DNA from 3 places in the Staphylococcus nepalensis genome. Region 2 is predicted to be linked to each of the others. Evidence: riboswitches for the same ligand, from Rfam matches in the RefSeq annotation. Region 2 holds a riboswitch; each other region holds the start of a gene.
The links. A riboswitch is a leader RNA that binds a small molecule or an ion and turns the genes downstream of it on or off. The one in region 2 is predicted to bind S-adenosylmethionine.
Positions count from the first base shown of each region.

Region 1 (3,288 bases), 710 kb from region 2:
GGTACATTTGTTATAACTAATCCATATTGATTGGCTAGCTCGAGATCATAGCTATCATATCCAGCGCTTCTCTGTGCAATTTGTTGTATACCATAATCATGTAATTTCTTATAAACTACTTCATCTAATTCAATTTGTTGCGACAATGACAGCCCATCAAACCCTTTCATACGATCTACTGTTTCTGCTGACAACAAATCGCTATCTAAATCTACTTCAACTTGATTGCTTTCTGCCCAATTTTTAATAAAGGGTATATCTTCTTCTCTAACACCAAATAGTTTAATACTCGTCATAAATTGTTCCACTCTCACTTTCTTATTTATAAAGATGTTTTAAAGATTGAAGTCGCTCTGCCGCTTCCATTAACCTCTCGTCATCCACTGCTAATGAAATACGCACATAACCTCGCCCATGTTCGCCAAATGGTATACCAGGCGCAACTAAAATAGACTTTTCTTTTAATAAATAAGTCTCAAAACGTTCACTATCATAATTTTCAGGCGTTTTTAGCCATAAAAATATACCACCTTGCATCGGTTCAAACGGGATACCCGCTTCAATTAATTTAGCTGTAAATTTATCTCTACGCGCTTTAAAAATTTCATTTTGATACACTAAAAAATCGTCATAATGATTTAAAGCAAATGTTGCTGCGTCTTGTAATGCACCAAACATACCTGCATGCGTATGTGTTTGATATTTTTTCAACGCTTGGATTATATCTTTATTTCCTACTGCAAAACCCACCCTGAAACCTGACATATTATATCCCTTAGACAAAGAGAAGACCTCTACTGCTAAATCTTTAGCACCTTCTGATTGTAAAATGCTAGGGTTTTTATGATCAAAACCAAATGCACCATAAGCAAAATCATGAACAATCTTAGTTTTAGTTCCTTTAAATTGTGCAATTGCTTCATCAAATACATCTTTAGTAGCAACAGAGCCTGTTGGATTATTAGGATAAGTTAAGTAAACTAGGCGCGTATTTAATAAAACATCTGTATCTACGTTATGCCACTGTGGTAAATAATAAGGAGGCGTTAACACCAGCGGCTGCGGTTGTGCACCTGCTAATTGTACGCCTGCCAAATAATCTGTATAACCCGGATCAGGCAGGAGCACATTTTCACCTGGATTAACTATACAGGTAGGTAAAGCAACTAATCCATTTTTTGTACCATAAAGTATACAAACTTCATCTTCCTTATCTAGTTCAACACCAAACTGTCTTTGATAAAAATCAACAATGGCTTGTTTAAATGTTTCTTTGCCATGAAATGCTACATATTTTTGATTTTCTGGTTTTCGGATTGCTTCTGCAAAACAATCAAGGATACCTTTGGGCGTTTCACCATCAGGAATACCTACAGCCATATTAATCAATGGTAAAGGGCCATGTTCTATTGTACGTCCCATTGTTTTTCCAAAGTAGCTATCTGGAATTTGTGCTAATCGATCTGACATTACCATTAAAAAGCCCTCCTAAAATAAAAAACTATATGCCCCATTAAGTGGCATATAGTTTTACATGACACTTATCTTTCAAGCATTTCACTTGTTGAAAGTAGCACAGTACTCATAATGATAAGTCTGTTGCTGAAGTTTCTACGGGTCAACCCCCTCCACCTCTCTGGATAAGTTAATTTGTAATTAATTTACATTAATTTTATCAGAATATTCTAACATGTCAATTAGCATTCACCTCTTTTATTAAGATAAAAAAAGAGAGCAACTCATTTGAGTCACTCTCTTATATATCACCAAACATCGAGTTCAGTGCTGTAGATTTTACCACCAACCGTGGCTTGCACGGAAAGCAAGGGCAGCTTCTTCAGAACCATAACGTTGTTTTGCATAGTTAAGCATACCTTTAGTTTGATCAGCTACTGAACCAGTTCCCCATGATTCTTTAGTTTGACCTAAGCCTCTATAACCAGCTGGGTTAACCGCATTCGGGTTACCGCTTGATTCAGGCATTACGATTGAATTCCACATAGCTTCTGAACCACCAGCAGCTAAGAATTGAGCTTTTACTGATCCACCAGTTGAAGCAGCTGATGTTTGCGCTACTTTATAAGATTTTGTTGCTACGCTTGTTTGCGTAGTTCTCACGTTTGTAGACGCTGAAGCTTTTGGTGCTGCTACTGTCACTGGAGTAGCATATGATTGTTGTGAACGTACTTCACTTGCTGATTTTTCATTTGTATTTACACTTACTTCTGAGCTTACATCTTGTGTAGTGTTAGATGATGAAGCTTGTGTACCTGCTGCATGGTATCCCCATGACCACGTGTTACCGTCTGATGTAAAAGTAAATTCATTGCCATCTAATACGAAATTATAGTTATAGGCACCAGCATGTAACGGTTGTTGATCTAATTCAGCTGAACCGTTTAATGCTAACTCAGCTAAATGTGCTTTGTCGATGTTTTGTTCTGAAGCATGTGCTTGATTGTTGTCAGATGTTGCTGCGTAACCTGTTACGCCTAATGCTACTGCTAATGATGAAGCTAAGATTGTTTTTTTCATAGTAAAATAAATCCTCCAAATTTAAAATCTAATAAAATATATTTTTGATAGTTTTGTTGTCGTATTTGCTAAAATCTTTTAATATTTATGTCTTAATTTTTTACCATAGCTAATATATCATATAAATTTATCAATCGTATTACACTTATATAACAAAACTTTACAAAAATCATATTGCTTTATAACATTGAAATATTTTTGATTTATTTAGCGTAATACTTAAGAAAGTCTTTCTGAATCAGTTATATATCCATACTGTTATAGAAGGTCTTAAAATATAAAAAGCATTATAATTTCTATTATCTGAAAAATTACAAACCACACTGTTGTTACATCATTGTAATACGTATTTTCTATATATTTTTTATATTTTAGGGCAATACTTGCAATTTTTTTGTTAAAAAATAAAAAGACCTCTGATTTGAGGCCTTTTTACATTTCTTATGATACTAATAATTATATGTATACGATTAAATATTACAAAAACTTATTTCTTAACTCAGCTTTAGTCATCTGATTTACGCTAAAAATTTAAATATATCTTGGTGATATAACTTCAATACCCTCATATAAAATACATTGATTAAATAACCAATGATAAAAGGCACTACAAAGAACGCTATAAATACGATTACTAAATTCAGTAGTAATGAAGCTTCTATATGTCTAAATGCACTAATCGGCCCTACTAAACCGATGATACCAAAGCCTGCTGACTCTTTTGTACCAGCAATACCTAACAAAGCTCCAAAA
Region 1 covers NZ_CP017466.1:533,400-536,687, reverse strand. The annotation lists gene BJG89_RS02305 (D-lactate dehydrogenase) at 1-296, opposite strand, end outside; gene BJG89_RS02300 (aminotransferase class I/II-fold pyridoxal phosphate-dependent enzyme) at 319-1,476, opposite strand; SAM riboswitch class I at 1,539-1,647, opposite strand; gene BJG89_RS02295 (aggregation-promoting factor C-terminal-like domain-containing protein) at 1,795-2,535, opposite strand; gene BJG89_RS02290 (PTS sugar transporter subunit IIC) at 3,054-3,288, opposite strand, start outside.
Region 1: another riboswitch for S-adenosylmethionine. It lies ahead of BJG89_RS02300 (aminotransferase class I/II-fold pyridoxal phosphate-dependent enzyme); the one in region 2 lies ahead of metK (methionine adenosyltransferase).

Region 2 (3,288 bases):
AGCTTGTTCAACCATTTGTCTTGTGTAATTTAAACTAATACGACGTCCTGTCCCGTATTTACCACCAGTCCAACCAGTGTTGACCAAGTAAACGTCCACATCGTGTTTATCTATCAGATTACCAAGTAAATCAGCATATACTTTTGCGTGTAATGGTAAGAAAGGTGAACCAAAACAAGTTGAGAATGATGGTTCAGGTTCTGTTACACCGCGTTCAGTCCCTGCTAATTTAGCTGTAAAACCGCTTAAAAAATGATACATTGCTTGATCTTTATTTAATTTAGAAATAGGTGGTAAAACACCAAAAGCATCAGCAGTTAAGAAAATAATGGTATTAGGATGCGCTGCTTTAGAAGGTGTAACAATATTTTCTATGTGATTGATTGGATAAGCGGCTCTGGTATTTTCTGTGTAGTAGTTATCATCAAAGTCGATATCACCGTCTTCGTCTACAACCACATTTTCTAAAATAGTCCCGTATTTAATTGCGTCATAAATTTGTGGTTCTTTTTTATAAGAAAGATTAATAGCTTTGGCGTAACAACCACCTTCGATATTGAATATGCCATTTTCATTCCAACCATGTTCATCATCACCGATTAACTTTCGGTTGGCATCTGCAGAAAGTGTTGTTTTACCTGTACCTGATAAGCCGAAAAATAGCGCCACATCACCTTTTTCACCGACATTAGCTGAGCAGTGCATACTCATGATATCATCTTTTGGCAATAAGTAGTTCATAACTGAGAAAATACCCTTTTTCATTTCACCAGCATATTCAGTACCACCAATTAAAATAAGTTTGTGCTTAAAAGAAGTAATAATAAATGTTTCGGAATTTGTACCGTCTTGAGTTGGGTCTGCTTTGAAATGGGGCGCTGAAACAATAGTGAAATCTGATTTGATTTCTTCTGCTTCTTCTTTTGAATCTGGACGAATAAACATATTTTGTGCGAATAAGTTATGCCAAGCGAGTTCATTAACTACTGTTAGTTTGAGTTGTGAATCTTCATCACTACCTGCATAACCATTGAAAACGTACAATTCATCTCTTTCATTTAAGTAATTTAATACTTTTTCATATAAGTTTAAAAATGTCTCTTCGTCAATTGGTTGATTGATATTGCCCCAATCGATATCATCTCTGTAGGATGGTTCATTAACAATGAATTTATCTTTTGGTGAACGTCCAGTGTATTTGCCTGTTTTAGCGTTAATTGCACCTAGTTCAGTTAGTTCGCCTTCATTATTATCAAGAATTTTTTTATACAACTGTGTTGTAGATAGTTGAAATAATGAAGATTGCTTGTCCAAAATACTTTGGATTTTATTTGTGTAAGTGTATGTATCTACTGCCATACTAAATCCCTCCAACGCTATATTAAATGTAAGCCTTTACAATTAAAGAGTATAACACATATGATTTAATAGTCCACACCATTTTAAAAGGAATTTTAATTAATCCTAAATTGACAATGTTACTTAGTTTAGGTACTATAGTGATTAACGGATTCTCTTATCCTGAGTGGCGGAGGGACATGGACCCAATGAAGCCCAGCAACCTCTTCTTATAATGAAGAAAGGTGCCAAACCGTTTGCAGACAAATAGCGTCTGAACGATAAGAGCGAATGGACGTATAAAGGCCTTCTCTCTATTCATAATAGTGACGAAGGCTTTTTTTAATGAGCTCAATAAAAGAGAATTTTCGTAATTTAAAACTAAAGGAGCAAGTTAATTATGACTTATAATAGAAGGTTATTTACTTCAGAATCAGTTACAGAAGGGCACCCAGATAAGATTGCGGATCAAGTATCGGATGCAATTTTAGATGAAATTTTAAAAGATGATCCAAATGCAAGGGTCGCTTGTGAAACAACAGTAACAACAGGTATGGCATTAATTTCCGGGGAGATTTCAACGGCGACATATGTAGATATCCCTAAAGTGGTAAGAGAAACAATTAAAAATATTGGTTATACACGTGCGAAATTCGGTTATGATAGCCAAACAATGGCTATATTAACAGCTATTGACGAACAGTCACCTGATATTGCTCAAGGCGTGGATAATGCCTTAGAGTACCGAGATCATCTTACAGAAGAAGAGATTGAGGCCACAGGTGCAGGAGATCAAGGCTTAATGTTTGGTTACGCAACAAATGAAACTGATACTTATATGCCATTACCTATCTTTTTATCACATCAACTTGCTAAGCGATTATCAGATGTACGTAAAGATGAAATTTTAAAATATTTACGCCCTGATGGTAAAGTCCAAGTTACAGTTGAATATGACGAGCAAGACAAACCGCAACGTATAGATACGATCGTAGTTTCAGCACAACATGCTGAAAATATTACTTTGGAACAAATTCAGACTGATATCAAAGAACATGTTATTTATCCTACTGTCCCTGAAGGTTTAATTGATGAGCATACAAGATTTTATATCAATCCTACAGGGCGATTTGTAATTGGTGGACCACAGGGCGACGTAGGACTTACAGGCAGAAAAATTATCGTAGACACATATGGCGGTTACGCACGTCATGGTGGTGGTTGCTTTAGTGGGAAGGACCCTACAAAAGTAGATCGTTCAGCAACTTATGCTGCACGTTATGTAGCTAAAAATATAGTTGCAGCAGAACTTGCAGAAAAATGTGAAGTTCAACTTGCATATGCAATTGGTGTTGCAGAACCGGTTTCTATTGCGATTGATACTTTTGGAACAGGTAAAGTAAGTGAAGCAGAATTAGTGGAAGCGGTCAGAGCACACTTTGATTTAAGACCAGCGGGTATAATTAAAATGTTAGATTTAAAACATCCAATTTATAAACAAACTGCTGCCTATGGTCATTTTGGGCGTACAGATATACTTCTACCGTGGGAAAAACTAGATAAAGTTAATTTATTAAAAGATAGTGTGCAAGTATAGGTGAAAAGAACCTTGTTTTTTTAAGTTTACTATCGAATGATGAGCTCATATCTATTATAATTAAGTTACTGAACATATAAAGGAGCGTTGTTGTTATGAATTCATTTGGACCGATAGAAATTGGTTTAATCGTGGCAATTATCGTAGCAGTTATTTGTTTAATCCTATTTTTAGTAGCCTTGAAAAGTAAGAAAAAAGCACAGCAAACAATCGAGGAACAATATAAATCTAGAGAACAAAAACTTAGCGATGAACATGGCGAGGAGCTAGAAAAAGAAAGAATTGAGAATAAAAAGCAAGTAACTAAGCAAAAAGAAGAATATGAAGCCACAGTTAATTCTAAAAATCAAGAA
Region 2 covers NZ_CP017466.1:1,242,326-1,245,613, forward strand. The annotation lists gene pckA (phosphoenolpyruvate carboxykinase (ATP)) at 1-1,359, opposite strand, end outside; SAM riboswitch class I at 1,514-1,626, shown strand; gene metK (methionine adenosyltransferase) at 1,739-2,935, shown strand; gene BJG89_RS05895 (nuclease-related domain-containing protein) at 3,031-3,288, shown strand, end outside.

Region 3 (3,288 bases), 410 kb from region 2:
TTCATAACTACTATTTTGTTCAGCATTAACGTCTATAGATTTATTAGTTCGTTCTGTTGTCATAAACCATTGCTTTAGAAAACGTTGATCTGTCCACGCTTGATATACTAATTCAGGTTCAACTTTAAAAAGTCGTTCCAACTGAATCTCCACATATTCATTTTCTACATTATATCTACCCACGATTGTTCACCTACTTTCACTCTTCATACTATTCTAACTTATTATACTAGACTTCTAAACAATAATACCAAGAAATCTCACTATACTTTATTTTCACTATAAAACTGACAACTTATATATTTTATCGTTAATAGTCAGTAAACGTCAAAATTTTCACGCTTTTTATGTTTCGTATATGCGTTTCTTAGTATATTATCTCACAACTCATATGCTTATATAAGAAAAAGGGAGGGCCATCAGTCTCTGCTTAAATTTAAACCTGACGCCCCCCATATTATTATTTATTTAATTTTGGTATTCTGAAGAAAATAGCAATCAATCCACAAACACCTAAAATGATAGGATAAATGGCATACGGTGCCAAAGCGATTGGTGAAATGGATGCAACACCGGCTGCAGCTATAACTTGTGGGCTATATGGTAATAACCCTTGAAAACAACTTGCAAATATATCTAAAATACTTGCAGACTTTCTAGAATCAATATCATATTCATCTGCTATATTCTTAGCTAATGGCCCCGCCATTAATATAGAAATAGTGTTATTTGCAGTTGAAATATCAGCAGCACTTACTAATCCTGCAATACCTAATTCTGCACCACGTTTAGATTTTACTCTATTACGCACAAAATTTAATAGCCACGTTATGCCACCATTATGTTGAATCAAGGCTACGAGGCCACCAATGAGTAATGCGATAATAGCGATATCTTCCATGCCAATAATCCCTTTAGATACAGAGCTAAGTAATCCTGACCAACTGAAAGAACCATCAACAAGCCCTATAATTGCAGACAAGACCGTGCCGCCAATCAACACAATAATAACGTTAATTCCTGCAAGTGCTAATATTAATACTAAAATGTATGGAATCACTTTAATAAAGTTATAATCATATGCTTTAGTAGCGTCTATTTGGGCACTATGTGTTAAAAACCAAAGCACAATCATTGTAAATATAGCACCAGGTAATACAATTTTGATATTCACTTTAAATTTGTCGCTCATTTTCGTCTTTTGAGTACGAACAGCAGCAATGGTTGTATCAGAAATCATAGATAAATTATCGCCGAACATCGCACCACCGACTACTGTAGCCATAGTTAATGCAGCAGATACATCTGTCGCTTGACTCAAACCAAAACCAACCGGTGCAATTGCTGCCACAGTACCAACAGAAGTGCCCATCGATAAAGAAACAAACATACATATAATAAATAAACCTACTATAATTAAATTTTCAGGAATAAACGACAGACCTAAATTAACAGTAGACGTAACACCACCCATATCTTCTGTCGTCTGAGAAAATGCACCTGCAAGCAAGAATATTAACATCATTAAAATAATGTTTGAGTGTCCTGCGCCTTTGGTAAATACATCTACCTTTTTTTGAAAAGTTTCTTTTCTATTCATTAATAAACCGATAATTGAAGCTACTACTATAGCTACATTTAAAGGCATAATTGAAAAGTCACCTGTAATAAGTCCTACACCTAAAAATATCCCAACAAATATAATTAAAGGTACAAGCGCCCATGCGTTCCCTTTTTTTGTCTCCGTCATACAAAACCAACTTTCTTTAGTAATTACTATGATAATAAATCTCATATTATTCTTTAATATATACCTACAATAAAAAAACTCTTTTCTTATAGAAGAAAAGAGTAAGTCATTACATCTTCATCTTATCTTCTAGCACATATTAGGCTACTGGAATTGGCACACGCGTCATCATGTTGCCGAAGTTTCAAAGGGCCAGTCCCTCCACTTCTCTTGATAAGTTATTTTATTCATTGTATTACAGTACACTATTAATAATACTTCGTCAATTGTATACTTTCAACATTAAAATAATATGTTTATTAGTCATTATTCAGTTGGTCTAACGATTGTGAATGTGTCTCCTATAGAAGCATAATCATTACCTGCTAAGCGACAGACTGCGTTTAGTGCTTCACTATCTATTTTACTATCTTCAAAATAGACATCTTCATCAATATGAAACATCACTACTTCACCAATAATTAAATCTGAACCTTCTTCTGTATCTCCTAACGGAATCAGACTTTCAAGCTTACATTCCATACGGATCTTAGATTGTTCAATACCAGGGATAGGTATAAGTTCCGATTCAACAAGTGATAATTCTGTTCTTTCTAATTCATTGTCTTGTCGATTGATTGGTGCTGCTGTACGATTGACTTGTTCTACTGTTGTCTCATCCGTTATATGTACAACAAAGCTTCCCATTTCTTCGATATTCAGTGAGGTATCTTTTCGTTTACCACCGAAACGACCTGTTGAAATCATCACCATTGGCGGGGCGCTACTTACCACATTAAAGAAACTAAACGGCGCCGCATTTAAGTTACCGTCTCGATCTTGTGAAGTAACAAAAGCAATAGGTCTAGGTATAATACTCCCACTCAATAATTTATAATTTTGTTTTTTTGACAAATCACTTGTTTTTAAATGTTTCATAAAATTCGCCTTACCTTTCATAAATAAAAAACGGCTATAACAAAAAGTGTATAGCTCGAGTAAGTATTTTAAAACTTTCTACACTTTGAAATAGCCATCTTGTCATTGAATTAATCTAATTGGGTGCCGCCTGTAACACCATAAACTTGGCCTGTTGTATAACTTGATTCTTCAGCAGCTAAATGGACGTAGACGCCTGATAATTCTACGGGTTGCCCCGCTCTGCCTAACACTTCTTTTTGTCCAAATGTTGGGATTTTTGATTGTGGTTGTCCACCCGAAATTTGAAGCGGTGACCAAAATGGTCCTGGCGCTACACAATTGACACGTATGCCTTTTGCGCCAAGCTCTTCTGATAAACTTTTAGTCAATGAAATAATTGCTGCTTTTGAAGCCGCGTAATCATGTAAAATTGGACTTGGGTTATAACCTTGAACTGATGACGTTGTCGTAATAGTTGCTCCTGACTCAAGGTAATCTATCGCCTTTTGGACAGTCCAAAATATAGGGTAAACATTCGTCTCAAACGTATCAGTAAAGGAAGCTGTATCAAATGCTTTGATACTATCTCTGTACTGCTGATGACCTGCTACGAGTGTAACATTATCTAAGCCGCCTAG
Region 3 covers NZ_CP017466.1:833,103-836,390, reverse strand. The annotation lists gene BJG89_RS03635 (SRPBCC family protein) at 1-183, opposite strand, end outside; gene BJG89_RS03630 (Na+/H+ antiporter NhaC family protein) at 461-1,750, opposite strand; SAM riboswitch class I at 1,870-1,970, opposite strand; gene BJG89_RS03625 (flavin reductase family protein) at 2,057-2,668, opposite strand; gene BJG89_RS03620 (SDR family oxidoreductase) at 2,779-3,288, opposite strand, start outside.
Region 3: another riboswitch for S-adenosylmethionine. It lies ahead of BJG89_RS03630 (Na+/H+ antiporter NhaC family protein); the one in region 2 lies ahead of metK (methionine adenosyltransferase).